3 regions of the Gilvimarinus sp. DA14 genome follow, and region 2 is predicted to be linked to each of the others. Evidence: predicted binding sites of a transcription regulator. Region 2 holds the regulator's gene; each other region holds the start of a gene.
The links. Region 2 encodes FliA, which starts transcription of late flagellar genes. Its sites were predicted from a motif close to TAAAGTTATNNNNNNNNCGGCCGATANCC; they were not measured.
Positions count from the first base shown of each region.

Region 1: a site for FliA is predicted at 2,887-2,915, ahead of pomA (flagellar motor protein PomA). Genes of this name have one in related genera too.
Region 3: a site for FliA is predicted at 3,289-3,317, ahead of NHM04_RS17340 (PAS domain-containing methyl-accepting chemotaxis protein). Genes of this name have one in related genera too.

Region 1 covers NZ_CP100350.1:2,934,457-2,939,383, forward strand. Annotated here, with positions in the region: gene dxs (1-deoxy-D-xylulose-5-phosphate synthase) at 1-1,693, opposite strand, end outside; gene NHM04_RS12800 (polyprenyl synthetase family protein) at 1,735-2,619, opposite strand; gene NHM04_RS12805 (exodeoxyribonuclease VII small subunit) at 2,619-2,861, opposite strand; gene pomA (flagellar motor protein PomA) at 3,043-3,807, shown strand; gene NHM04_RS12815 (flagellar motor protein MotB) at 3,820-4,806, shown strand.
Region 2 covers NZ_CP100350.1:711,101-716,027, forward strand. Annotated here, with positions in the region: gene NHM04_RS02955 (protein phosphatase CheZ) at 1-633, opposite strand, end outside; gene cheY (chemotaxis response regulator CheY) at 660-1,043, opposite strand; gene NHM04_RS02965 (RNA polymerase sigma factor FliA) at 1,182-1,901, opposite strand; gene NHM04_RS02970 (MinD/ParA family protein) at 1,929-2,756, opposite strand; gene flhF (flagellar biosynthesis protein FlhF) at 2,811-4,181, opposite strand; gene flhA (flagellar biosynthesis protein FlhA) at 4,196-4,927, opposite strand, start outside.
Region 3 covers NZ_CP100350.1:292,672-297,598, forward strand. Annotated here, with positions in the region: gene NHM04_RS01205 (glycoside hydrolase family 5 protein) at 659-1,921, shown strand; gene NHM04_RS17340 (PAS domain-containing methyl-accepting chemotaxis protein) at 1,957-3,252, opposite strand; gene metH (methionine synthase) at 3,415-4,927, opposite strand, start outside.

The DNA of each region.
Region 1 (4,927 bases), 1.7 Mb from region 2:
CCGAGCCGGCGCCACCGGCAATGGCGTTTTCTTCCAAGGTCACAAGCAGCTTATGGCGCTTGTGCATGGATTCAATCAGCTTGGTATCCAATGGTTTAACAAAACGCATATCGCACAGAGTAAGCCCCAACTTATCCGCCACTTGGCGGGCGACCGCACCCAGAGTGCCAAAGCATAAAATGGCCGCGCCTGTGCCTTCGCGCTTGATGACCCCTTTGCCCATTGGCAGAGCGTTCATCGCGCTGTGCACTTGTGCGCCCGGCCCGCGTCCGCGTGGGTAGCGCACGGCGCTCGGCCCCCGGTGTTGATAGCAGGTGTACAGCAGCTGGCGGCACTCGTTTTCGTCGCTGGGCGCGGCGATTACCATATTGGGAATACAGCGCAAAAAGGTAATGTCAAAACTACCTGCATGGGTGGCGCCGTCTTCACCCACCAGGCCGGCGCGGTCGATGGCAAAGGTTACATCCAGGTTTTGCAGCGCGACATCGTGAATTAACTGGTCATAGGCGCGCTGCAAAAAGGTGGAATAGATGGCCACCACCGGTTTCTTTCCTTCACAGGCAAAACCCGCGGCCAGGGTCACCGCGTGCTGCTCGGCGATGGCGACATCGTAGAAGCGCTCGGGGTAGTCGCGGGCAAACTCCACCATCCCTGAACCTTCGCACATTGCCGGGGTGATACCGATTAGGCGCGGCTCAAGGGCGGCCATATCGCACAGCCAACGGCCGAAAATATCTTGATATTTAGGCCGGTTGGGCACCGGCTTTTTGGGGCTGGGTTCGAGTTTATTGAGCGCGTGGTAGCCCACCGGATCTTGCTCGGCGGGCTCAAAACCTTTGCCCTTCTGGGTGATAATGTGCAGCAGCTTGGGGCCTTTTACTCCACGCAAGTTGCGCAAATAGCGCACCAGCGATGACATATCGTGGCCGTCGATGGGGCCCACATAGTTAAAGCCCATTTCTTCAAACAAGGTGCCCGGCGAAACAAAGCCTTTAAAGTGCTCTTCGGTGCGCTTGGCAAATTCCCACGCCGAGGGGATTTTGGTCAGTACCTGTTTGCTGCCTTCGCGCAGCGAGTTATAAAACTTGCTACCCCAGATTTTCGACAGATAAGTCGCGAGCCCGCCCACATTGGGCGAGATAGACATATTGTTGTCATTGAGAATCACCAGCATGTCGGCGTCGGTGTGGGCGGCGTGGTTGAGCGCCTCAAAGGCCATGCCCGCGGTCATGGCGCCGTCACCGATAATGGCGGCGCACTTGCGGTCATCGCCGGCCAGAGCCATGCCCAGTGCTGCACTGATTGATGTACTGGAATGGCCCACGCCGAAGGTGTCGTACTCGCTTTCGTCGCGCTTGGGAAAGCCAGACAGTCCGCCCGCCTGACGCATGGTGAGCAATTGTTCGCGACGGCCGGTGAGAATTTTATGCGGATAGGTCTGGTGGCCCACGTCCCACACAAGGCGGTCTTCGGGAGTGTTATAGATGTAGTGCAGGGCGATGGTCAGCTCTACCACGCCCAGGCCCGCGCCGAAGTGGCCGCCGGTTTGCCCCACGCTGTAGAGTAAAAACGCCCGCAACTCGTCCGCCAGCAGTGGCAGCTCTTTTTCACTGAGCTCGCGCAGATCCGCCGGTGACTCTATGGTGTCCAGCGTCGGTGTGGACGGGCGTGTGGTCGGTATTTTGTTCAGCATGGGTAATATCTTGTTTCAGCGAGGGGCCATTGTAGGCACCACTAGCGCTCTCGCTCAACCACATATTGGGCAATCGACTGCAGTGGCGCAGTATTGCCGGGCAGGGGAGAGATGGCGGTTAGCGCTTCATCCAGCAGGCGGTGGGCGTGTTGCCGGGCGGCATCAAGGCCCAGCAGGGAGACATAGGTGGGTTTGTTTTTGGCCGCGTCGGCGCCCTGGGTTTTGCCTAGAGTTTTGGTGTCGGCGGTGACGTCGAGAATATCGTCCTGTACCTGGAAGGCCAGCCCTACCGCCGTACTAAAAGTGTGCAGCGCTTTAAGGGTTTGTGTATCTGCCTCGGCCACCTGGGCGCCCATGGTAACGCTGGCGTTAACCAGTGCGCCGGTTTTGCAGCGGTGCATATGCTCCAGCTGTTGCAGGTTCAGAGTGTTAGCCACCGCCGCTAGGTCAATCGCCTGCCCCAGCACCATCCCTTGGCTGCCCGCAGCGGTGCTCAGGCTTTTAATTAAGCTGATCCGCACCGGTGCGCTTATCGAGGTCTCATGGGCCAGCAGCTCGAAGGCCAGGGTCTGCAGTGCGTCACCCGCCAGAATGGCAAGTGCTTCGTCATAGGCAATATGACAGGTTGGCTTGCCCCGGCGCAGATCGTCGTCGTCCATGGCGGGCAGGTCGTCGTGGATCAGGCTGTAGGCGTGTATCGCCTCAATCGCGCAGGCCACACTGTCTAGCGCCGCAGACTCGGTATGGCCCTTTAGAGCTTCATAGCTGGCAAACACCAGCAGTGGGCGAATACGTTTGCCGCCGCCGGCAAGGGCATAACCCATGGCTTCCCCCAGCTGGCTGTTGGCCGTGGTGGGAATGACTTTGGTCAAGGCCTGTTCAATGCGCGGGCGCAGGCCGTCGGCGTATTGGCGAAAACTGCTCATCAGGCGTCGTCTGTGGGATCAAAATCCTGTAACACCGGCTGACCGTTTTCCTCGATCAGGGTTTGCACCTGCTGTTCGGCCTGGGTGAGTCGCTGCTGGCATTCGCGGGTTAACTTGATGCCTTGCTCAAACGCCTGCAGAGATTCCTCCAGGGTAAGTTCGCCGCTTTCCATGCGCGCTACCAGAGCTTCAAGCTCGGTCAGTGAAGATTCCAGATCTGGGGCTTTTTTCTTTGCGGGCATTGGTGGCCTGTGTATCGGTTGTTGGTTCAGCTTTGCGCCCAGCTGCCGATAGACTTGGCAGATACGCACTTTTATGGGCGCCATTATACGGTTTGCCACTGACAGATTTACAGCCCCTGGCGGAATCCGACTAGAATAGTGCATTAATTAAGGGCTCTGCGCCGAGAAGAAGGAGTAACGGGTGGATTTAGCAACGCTTATCGGGCTTTTGGGGGCCCTGGGTCTGATTGTCGCCTCCATGTTTATGTCCGGCGAAATCGGTATGTTTGTCAATGCTCCCTCGCTGGTCATTGTGGTGGGTGGCAGTGTTTTTGCCGTGATGGCCAAGTTTGGTCTGGGACAGTTTCTCAGCGCCTTTAAAGTGGCGGGCAAGAGCTTTGTGAATAAGCTCGACGATCCGCTGGATATGATTGATGAAATTGTCGATCTGGCGGATGCCGCGCGCAAGGGTGGCTTGCTGTCACTGGAAGGCAAGGAAGTCAGCAATGGTTTTTTGCAAAAGGGCATTCAGCTTTTGGTGGATGGCCATGATCCGGATGTCGTGCGCACCATGCTCTCCAAAGACCGCTCGCTGGCCGAGCGCCGTCATAACAGCGGCGCATCAATATTTGCATCGCTTGGCGATGTGGCTCCCGCCATGGGAATGATTGGCACCTTGATCGGTCTGGTCGCTATGTTGGCCAATATGGACGATCCCAAGGCCATTGGCCCCGCGATGGCGGTTGCGCTGCTGACAACGCTTTACGGTGCCATGCTCGCTAACGCAGTGTTTTTGCCCATTGCCGATAAGCTCAAGTTGCGTGCCGGCGAAGAATTCATGATAAAAAGCATGATTATTGACGGCCTGCTGGCGATTCAAAACGGCCAGAACCCCAGGGTAATTGACACGGTACTGCGCACCTATTTGCCCGAGCGCAAGCGCGACGCCGCCGATGCTGCAGGTTAACAGGCCCAACCCATGAGTGCAGATGACGAAGAAAAAGATTGCGAATGCCCGCCCGGCCTACCGGCCTGGATGGCGACCTTTGCCGACTTGATGGCATTGTTGATGTGCTTTTTTGTGCTCTTGTTGTCGTTTTCGGAAATGGACGCGATGAAGTTTCGCCGCCTGGCCGGCTCTTTGGCTCAGGCGTTTGGGGTTCAGGCGAAGGTCAATGTCAACGAGATCCCCAAGGGCACCAGTATTATCGCGCAGGAGTTTAGCCCGGGTAAGCCCGAGCCCACCCCGGTAAATGTGATTTTTCAGCGCACCGAAGACATCACCGAGATGAGCCTTGAAGTGCGTGATTCCCAGGAATACGACATTGAGCGCGGCGAGCCGGATATGGATCAAAGTGCGCAAGAGCGCTTGCAGCGTATTGTCGAAGAGCTGGTAGAGCAGACCCGACAGGATGCCACCGAGCTGGCTGATAAGCTCAAAGACAGAATCGCCAGTGGCGATATCGAAATTGAGACCAAGGGGCGGCAGATTATTATCCGTATTCGCGAGAAAGGCTCGTTTGAATCCGGCTCGGCCACTTTGGCGCCAGATTATTACGATGTAATCGATGAAATTCGCGCGGTGCTGATGCTAAAGCCCGGGCATATCGCCGTGCAGGGGCACACCGACAACATACCGATTCGCTCTGACCGTTTTCGCTCTAACTGGGATTTATCCGCAATGCGCGCTTCGTCTGTCGCGCAGCAGCTAATGCGCGGCGGCTATCTGGCACCCGAGCGCTTCGAGGTGGCCGGTTACGCCGCTACGCGGCCGTTGGTGGCAAACGACTCGGCCTTTAATCGCGCGCGTAACCGCCGGGTGGAAATTGTGATTCGCCAGGGGCTTGGCAGTGAGCTAGAGGCCGAAGATTTGGAGCTGTTAAAAAATGAGGGTGACGATATCATTCGTCAGTTGGACGTGGCCCCCGAATATCTCTTCGACTTAGAGCCAGAAGAGGTGTTTTAACGCCAGTTAGGCTACTTTGTAGGAAATGTCTTACAGCGAACTGTGACATCCGCCGCTATTTTTGTCGCCAGCTTGGGCGCATAATATCCTCAATGGAGAAATTCATAGGGATATGGGGCAC
Region 2 (4,927 bases):
CTGCCCAGCAATTCTCACCAGGCTGACCAGATCTTGTTCGACCTCTTCTATCAGCCCCATGACACGCTTCAGTACCTGCCCGGTTAAATCCTGAAAACCTTGCTCGAGAATAATTTCCTGCAGATTGTGCCCTAGGGTTTCGGTGCCGCTTTCCATTTGCCCGAGAAAATCATCCATACGGGTGTACAGACTGCGAAACTCTTCCGCACTCATCTCACCGCTTTGTAGACGAGACCATTCACCGCGCAGAGCATTAGCCTCTTGCCCAAGGTTCATAGCGATAGGAGCAGCCTCCTCGACCATGTCCATGGTTTTGTCAGCGGCTTTTTGTGTTAAGTCGATAACGTATTTAAGTCGATCGGTGGCATCGCGAATTTCTGAGCGCTCTATATCCGGCGGCTCTTTGCTTAAATCCCCATCCACGTTGAAGTTGACAATGGCATTGTGCAAACCACGAGTCAGCCGCCCTACTGACTGATACAGATGCTTATCGCGAGACTCCATAATGGCCTGGATTAGCCGGGAGGCCTCGTCAAAGTCATCGCCCTGTAGCTTTTCCACCAGCAAGCTGGCACTTTCTTGCAGCTCTTTGACAAACAGGCTGTTGTCTTGCTCTTGAATCTCAGAAGTCATGGCCGTGCCTTGTTGTTATGGTTGGATCAACCCACCCGTTCGAATATTTTCTCGATCTTTTCTTTTAGTGCGGCCGCGGTAAAAGGCTTCACCACATAGCCGTTCACGCCTGCTTGGGCGGCCTCGACAATCTGGTCCCTTTTTGCTTCTGCGGTCACCATTAATACCGGCAAAGAGGCAAGCTTTTCATCCGCTCGCACCGCTTTGAGAAGATCAATACCGCTCATGCCCGGCATGTTCCAATCCGTGACCAAAAAATCAAATCCACCGCTTTTCAGCATAGGCAGTGCAGTGACGCCGTCGTCTGCCTCGTGGGTGTTGGTGAAGCCCAAATCTCGTAACAGGTTTTTAATAATCCGTCGCATTGTCGAAAAATCGTCGACAATGAGAATTTTCATGTTCTTATCCAATGCTGCCTCCGTCTCACCCGGGCGGGAAGTTGGGTTAGTGTTAAGTCTAGTAACTGGCCAGGGCGAGTCCAGCGCCATGGCACAATTTTCTTCTATTTGCTGTTATCGGCTGAAAAGTACTGGGATTTAGCTCAGCGGTCAATCTTCTGTTCGCCAATCGGCCATGCGAGCGCGTAGCCGGCTAGCGGCTTGAGAGTGAATTTGACTTACCCGCGACTCGCTAACGCCCAAAATTTGACCAATCTCTTTCAGGTTAAGCTCTTCGTCATAATACAGAGCCAATACCATTTTCTCTCGCTCTGGCAGCTGGGTGATTGCCTCGGCGAGGGATTGCTTAAGGCTATCTCGGGCGACCCCCTCCTGGGGATTTATAAAATCGCTCCCTTCCCCGGCGAGTGAAGCGCTGGCATCATCAGCAAACGTTTCTTCGTAGCTAAACAGACGGCTGGAGTTGGCGTCGCGAAGCATCGCATGGTATTCGTCGAGCTCCACCTCCAGCTCGGCAGCCACCTCAGCGTCTTCAGCATCGCGCCCCTCGCGCGCCTCGACCTTGGCGATGGCATCGCTGACCCTGCGGGCATTGCGGTGTACCGAGCGCGGCGCCCAATCGCCACGTCGCATTTCGTCCACAATGGCGCCGCGGATTCGAATACCGGCATAGGTTTCAAAGCTCGCGCCTTTGGCGCCATCATACTTTTGCGAGGCTTCTAACAAGCCGATCATTCCAGCTTGAATCAAATCATCCACCTGTACGCTGGCGGGCATTTTTAACATCATATGATGGGCAATACGCTTAACCAAACCGGCGTATTCCTCGACTTGTATGTCATTGCCCTGCACTCGCGCTTCACTGTACATAGCTAACCCACTTGCCGCGTTCACCTGTCAATACTCCGAAACCGCCGCCTGTAGCAGCCGCTCGACAAAAAACTCTAATCGCCCGGTTGGTGCCGAGGGCAACGGCCAGGCGTCTACCTTGTTTGCCAGCTCCCGCAACGCCTGTGAGGCTTTGCAATTAGGGGCAAATTCAAGCAGCGCTTGGCGGCGCTGCACAGCCTTACGAACTGACTCGTCAAAAGGGATTTGGCCTACATATTGTAAGGTAACATCGAGAAACCGCTCGCACACAGTGTTGAGCTTGCTGAACATCTGCTGCCCCTCGGCACTGGTGCGCGTCATATTTGCTACCACCCGAAAACGCTGCAGGTCATACTCTTTATTTAACAGCTTTATCAGCGCGTAGGCGTCGGTAATCGAAGAGGGTTCATCGCATACCACCACAAGGGTTTCGTTGGCCGCACGCACAAAGCTGAGCACGGTATCGGAAATACCGGCTGCCGTATCAATCACTAATATGTCCACCTGATCACTCAGGTCACTGAACGCGCTGATCAACCCCGCGTGCTCCTGTGCGCTCAGCTCAGCCATGCGCTGCACGCCCGAGGCAGCAGGAACTATTTTAATACCCCCGGGTCCTGTCATAAGTACTTCTTGCAAAGAGCGCTCACCGGCTAACACATCAGCCAGGGTATATTGTGGCGATAAGCCCAGCAGCACATCGATATTGGCCAGCCCCAAGTCGGCGTCCATCAATACCACCCGACGACGCAATTGCGCTAAGGCAATGCTGAGATTAACGGAAATATTGCTTTTCCCTACGCCCCCCTTTCCTCCAGAGACTGCAATTACCTGTACGGGGCGACTTTGGCTCATTCGTATTCTCTCTTAGTAGTCTGTGCGTAACCCGATGGAACAACTTTAAGCGAGCTAACCATTAACGGCCTGCCGGCTACTGCTCTGCTGTATCAGCTGAGCGGCTTTGCTGATTAACTTGTGGCCGCGTGCCTGTTCAATATCGTAAGGCACTTCTTGCCCATCGCAAGTATAGGCTATTGGCAGCCTCGCTTGCATAGCGCAATCCACCGCTTCCCCCAAGCTAGCAGCTTCATCTAGCTTTGTAATAATACAGGCCGTCAGTGCCGCCGTCTGATAGGAGTGCAAAGCCGCTTTTAAGACCTGAGCCTGACTGTTTGCAGGCAGCACTAAAAGACTTTGCACAGAGCGAATATTCGCGAGCTCTTGCATACCGGTTTTGAGTGCGGGATCCCCCGCACGAAGACCAGCGGTATCAATCAACACCAACTCACAATTGCGCAGGCTTCGCAATACTGCAGACAGGCTATTGTTTTCATCCACTACCCGCAGCGGCACCTGAAGAATACGGGCAATGGAACGCAATTGGTCCTGCCCGCCTAAACGCTGGGTATCATTGGTGACCAGCGCGACTTTGTCAGCGCCATGCTCCATCACATACCGCGCCGCTAACTTGGCTACAGTAGTGGTTTTGCCGGCACCTGTCGGCCCCACAAAGGCAAACACGCCACCGTTTGCGGTAATGTCTTCATCCATAACCGGAATAGCATGCGCCAGCCTTGCCATCGCCTCAGGCCAAGCTTTAGCCAGCATGCGGTTATTCAGAGGGCGGCGCAGGGTGGCATCAGCGACTTTGGCCGAAAACCCCATGCGTTCCAAGCGCTGCCCGATGGCGCTGGTTTGCTTACTGCCCGGGCCACGGGCAGCCGCACCCAGACGCCCTAACTGCTCTTCGAGAATCAGACGCATCTGAGCAATCTCTTCGTGCAGAAGTTCGATGTCATCGCTGCTTTTGCTCTGCGCCAAGGGCTCGGCCAGTCCATATCGTTCAGCGGCTGTCTGAGCAGTGCGAGGCCGGTCAGCTTCGGGAGCGGCGGTCGGAAGTGAGGTTGGCGTTTGCGCTACGGCAGAACGCACCCGGATGCCCGCATTCACCACCTGATCTTTGCGCAAATATTCATCGGCCGATGCTTCGGCCAGCTCGCGCGCAGCCAAGCGCTGGCTGGCAAGCTCGATCTGCGCGGCAATATCTCGCCCGGTTTGCACCGGCGCTGGACTTTCACTCGGCGGCGCACTGCTGGGCGCAGATTCAACTTCAGGCGTAGGTTTGGGTTCAGTAAAAGTGGAGCCTGCCACGCTGGTTAGCAGTTCCACCCCGTCTTTCACGCGACGGCTAGAATGGATAATGGCCTCTTCCCCGAGTGCTTGGCGCACCATTTCCAAGGCCCTGCGCATATCTTTGGCAACAAAGCGTTTAACCTGCATGAGTCATCTCCTGCCTAGCCATCGGCACTGACCGAGGCGTCTATCGTGATCTGTTTGTTATCCGGCACTTCGGTATAAGCCAGTACATGCATATCGGGCACACTGTGGCGGCAAAAACGTACCAGCATTTGTCGCAGCGGCGCCGCCACCAACAGAACTTGTGGCTTGCCAGCCATCTCCTGCTTTTGCGCAGCACTCGCCAAAGAGCGTTGCAGCTTCTCTGCCAGCGCCGGCTCGACAAATGCGCTGTCATCTGCGCCAGCTTTCTGTGCCTGCTGAACAGTACTCAGCAACAACTGTTCCAATTGAGGGTTTAACGTAATAACAGGCAGATTCGCCGCGGTACCATTGATGCTCTGCACGATTTGCCGGGCTAGGGCTACCCTTGCGATGGCGGTTAGGGCGGCGGGATCTTGACTCTTACCCGACTGCCCCGCCAAAGCTTCGGCGATCGTGCGGATATCCTTAACCGCGACTTTCTCTCGTAAAAGGTTCTGCAGAACCCGCAGCAGAGTGTTTAAATTAACTGTATTGGGCACCAACTCTTCCACCAGTTTGGGAGAGGTTTTAGCCAGCATATCCAGCAACTTTTGCACATCTTCATGGCCAAGCAGTTCGTGCACATGCTGATGCAATATCTGATTGAGATGGGTGGCGACAACCGTGCTGGCATCAACCACGGTATAGCCGAGAGTTTGCGCCTGCTCTTTTTGCCCGGCGCTGATCCAGATGGCGTCCAGGCCGAA
Region 3 (4,927 bases), 420 kb from region 2:
CAAAAAGCCCAACCGAAAGGTTGGGCTTTTTTTATGCGGGAAGGCGGGTGAGAAGCCTCGCCGGGTTCGACAAAACGCCGGGAGCGTTTTGCACCGAGCGTAGCGAGCCCGCAGGGTGGGCGCAGGACGCGTCCAGTACATCCCTCCTTCTCCGCCATATATTAAAACCGCCGAAGGTCATTTAACCTCCGGCGGTTTTTTTAGACACAAAAGGTTAACAGGAGGCGTTCGACCGCTCATCTGCCTCCCTGCAGTCGCGGCATTTGTGCATCCATGCACATCAAACCCGACTGAGGCTCGACAAAACGCAGGGAGCGTTTTGCACCGAGCGCAGCGAGCTCGCAGGGTGGGCGCAGGACGCGCCCAGTAAATCCCTCCCGCAGCACATACCAAATCCGCCGAAGTCCCTATCATCTACGGCGGTTTTTATACACTAAAGCCCCGCAACCGACGCTCGACCCCAAAGCCATTACACTTGCCTCACCGAGCTACTCCCCTAGCATTCCCCGTACCCCGTACCCCGTACCCCGTACCCCGTACCCCGTACCCCGTACTCCGTACCCCGTCGATTTCATCATAAATAAATAACCATTTAAATATAAAAACAAGTACGGTAAAGTAATCGATTACACAATAACGAATAATACGAGGAGAGTCTGTGTCTCGCTTAAGTCATATCTGTATTCCCGCTTTTGTCTTGGCCTTGTGTGCCTGTGGATCAGGCGGCGGTACAAGCCCGTCCAGTAACAATGTATCCAGCCAGGTCTCGTCTGTGGCGTCCAGCTCGTCGGTGTCGTCTGTGACCGAGCCCGGCAGTGAGTCCTCATCCAGTCAATCCTCTGTCGCCAGTTCTGAGCCCAGCAATTTTGATTTAAGCAGTGTCGCGCTCAGCCAGAAGCTGGGCGTTGGTTGGAACTTGGGTAATACCCTTGAGGCCGTGGGTGGTGAGACGGCCTGGGGCAACCCCAAGGCCACTCCCGAGCTTATGCAGGCGGTCAAGGCGGCGGGCTTCGATTCAATCCGTATTCCTGTAGCCTGGAGCCAGTTCAGCGATGCCGCCAACTTTGTTATTGCCACCGAGTGGATGGACAGAGTTGAAGAGGTGGTTAATGATGCGCTGGATGCCGAGTTGTACGTGATGATGAATATGCATTGGGATGGCGGCTGGATGCAGCCCACCTACGCCGAGCAGGATTATGTGCTACAGCGTATGGATACCATGTGGCGTCAAATTGCCGAGCGTTTTGCGAATTACGACGAGCACCTTATTTTTGCCTGTACCAACGAGGTGATGGTGGAGGGGGACTATGGTACCCCGAGCGAAGAGTATTACACAGTGCAGAATGGCTATAACCAGCAGTGTGTAGATACGGTGCGCGCCACCGGCGGGAATAACCCCCAGCGCTTTTTGGCGGTGCAGGGCTTTAACACTAATATTGACCACACATTGAGTTTTTTTGCCTTACCCGAGGACCCGGCCGACGACAAACTGTTGGTTGAAGTCCACTACTATGATCCTTTTAACTTTACCCTTAACGCTGAAAGCCAGATTACCCAATGGGGTGATGAGGCCGAGGACCCTAGTAAAACAGAAAGTTGGGCCAATGAAGGTCACGTCGATCGTCAATTTGGGCGAATGAAAGCGCGTTTTGTGGATCAGGGCATTGGGGTGATTCTGGGCGAGTATGGCGCCATGCATCGCCCGAATATCGACCATCACCAGCAGTATCAAGTGTATTGGGACGAGTACATCACCGCCTCTGCGCTTGAGAATGGCCTGGTTCCCGTGGTGTGGGACAATGGCGTTACCGGTAATAACGGACTGGGACTGTTTAATCGTTCCAGTGCCGAGCAGGCTTTTCCAGTGCTGATAGACGCGATCACCGGGGCGCGCCATAGCGCTAACTCTTTTGTCCGGTAATCGATGCGATTGTCTTCGCGATAGGTCGTCTGGCGTTAGTTTTCCGCCAGACGATTTACGGTTTGTGCAAAATTCATCACGCCCTGTTCGATTTGGTCGACCCCTTCGGATACATGGTGAATCTTGGTTTCTCCCTGCTCGGAAATTGAGCTCACTTCTTCCATTTGCGATTTGATCTGTTGCGCCAGTTCGTGGTTGTCGCCTACCACACGAGAGATCTCTTCAGTGGCCTCGCTGGTGCGCCCGGCCAGCTGACGTACCTCATCAGCCACTACCGCAAAGCCCCGGCCCTGATCGCCCGCACGGGCGGCCTCAATGGCGGCATTAAGCGCGAGCAGGTTAGTTTGATCGGCGATTGAGCGAATGGTGGTGACAATTTCTGAAATGTTTTCAGATTGAGCGTTTAGCTTATCGGTGATCTCGGCGGCCTGTTTAATTTGTGCGGCTATTTTTGTTGAGGTTGCCACCGCATCGTCCAGCAGGCTTTTGGCGTTGAGGGTGATTTGCGAGGTTTCCTCGGAGGTGGAAGAAGCCGCCTCCACCGCTTGCATGGCCGTGCGCACACGCGGTGAAATGTCACTGGCAAACTTGATGACTTTATACACTTTACCCGACGCATCGCGTACGGGGTTATAAGTGGCTTCTAGCCACAGCGTTTCGCCATGCGCATCTTTGCGTTCAAATTTACCAGACATAAATTGTCCAGCGGCGAGTTGGGCCCAAAAATCCGGATTCTTCTGATAAAAATTGTCGTAGCAAAACATTCGATGGTGTTTGCCGACAATATCCTCCAGTTGGTAGCCAATAGTGTTTAGAAAGTTGCTGTTGGCGGTAAGGATATTGCCAGTCGGGTCGAATTCAATAACCGCTAAAGAGCGGTCAAGCGCTTCAAAAAGGGCATTGCGATCGAGCAATGAATTGCGAGACTCGGTCACATCGGAGGCGATTTTAATGACTTTCGAAACCCGATTGCCTTCAAAAACCGGAAAATAACTTGCCTCAAGCCAGATCACATTGCCGCGCTTGCCGTAGCGTTTAAACGTTCCCTGCTGGCCTTCACCGGCCGCCAGGGCGCGCCAGAAGCTTTGATATTCCTCGCTGGCAGCATAGCCTGAGTCGCAAAACATCCGATGGTGGCGGTTACGTATTTCTTCAAGAGGATAACCGACCACATCCAGAAACAAGTTATTGGCATCGAGGATATCGCCCGACGGCGTGAATTCGATATAACCCATATGGTTGCGTATGGCGTCGAGACTTGCGGCCAGTTCGCGATTATTGTTTTCTAGCTCCCCAATATGGGCTTCCTGCTCTTTATTTTTGCCAAACATATCCTTTTTTGCTCCTTATCAAGCATAGGCAAAAATAATTATCGGCAATATTTGATCTAGCTCAAGTTTTATTTGAAAAAAACTGGCTAAAACATCGACAGTAAAAGCAAAAACCACCCTAGAGGGTGGTTTTTTCGCTTAGATCTTCTGTTATTTGGCCACTCACGGCTCATAGCCAAGCACGGGACTTAACCAGCGCTCAAGCTCGGTCTGTGACATGCCTTTTCGTTCGGCCAGCGATTCCACCTGGTCTTTTTCGATTTTACCAATGGCAAAGTATTCGGACTCGGGGTGCGAGAAGTACCAACCAGAAACGGCCGCAGTGGGGAACATGGCGTAGTGCTCGGTCAGGGTCAGGCCGGTGTTTTTCTCGGCATCCAGCAGCTTAAACAAGGTACCTTTTTCGGTGTGATCCGGGCAGGCGGGGTAGCCAGGTGCCGGGCGAATACCCCGATAGCGCTCGCGAATCAAATCCTCGTTTGCCAGCGCCTCGTCTTTATCGTAACCCCAAAACTCTTTGCGCACCCGCAAATGCATATGCTCGGCGAGTGATTCGGCCAAGCGATCCGCCAGGGCTTTAACCATAATCGCGTTATAGTCATCGCCTTTGGCTTCATACTCTTTGGCCAGCTCTTCGGCGCCAATGCCGGCGGTGACCGCAAAGCCGCCAATATAGTCTTGCTTGCCGCTGTCTTTAGGGGCGACAAAGTCGGCCAGCGAAAAGTTGGGTTTGCGGTTGCCGGGCTTTTGCTGCTGCTGGCGCAAGTGGTGCAGGCGCGCCAGCTCTTCGCCATCTTCGCCAAACACGGCAATATCGTCGTGATCGACGGTATTGGCGGGCCAAAAGCCGAGTACCGCACGGGCTTTCAGCAGCTTTTCGTCGATAAGCTTTTTCAGCATCTTTTGTGCGTCGTCAAACAGGTTGCGCGCCGCTTCGCCCACGACTTCGTCTTCCAAAATGCGCGGATACTTACCCGCCAAATCCCAGCTGATAAAAAACGGCGTCCAGTCGATGGTGTCAATCAGCTGCTCCAGCGGGTAGTCGTCAAAGACTTTAACGCCGGTAAAGCTGGGGGCAGGGGGGGTGTAGTTTTCCCAATCGGCCTTAAAACCGTGCTCAATGGCGTCTGGGTAGGTGCGCAAAGTGCCACGGGGTTTGCGGTTGGCGTTGCGCACCCGCACGGCTTCGTACTCGGTTTTCAGGTCGGCAACAAAACCGTCGCGGTTGGCATCGCTTAGCAAGGTGGAGCATACCCCCACCGCGCGCGAGGCATCGGCCACATAAACCACCTGGTTGATATTAAGCGCCGGATCAATTTTGACGGCCGTGTGCGCCTTAGAGGTGGTGGCGCCGCCAATCAGCAGGGGTTTATCGATGCCCTGGCGCTCCATTTCGCGGGCGACGCTGACCATTTCGTCCAGCGATGGCGTAATCAAGCCGGACAAACCGATAATATCGCAGTTTTCTTCTACGGCGGTTTGCAGGATTTTTTCGCCGGGTACCATCACACCCAAATCCACCACTTCAAAGTTGTTGCACTGCAAGACTACGCCGACAATATTTTTGCCAATGTCGTGCACATCGCCCTTTACCGTGGCCATTAAGATTTTGCCGTTGGGTTTTGCCCCTTCGACTTTTTCTGCCTCGATGTAGGGCTGCAAGTAAGCCACCGAC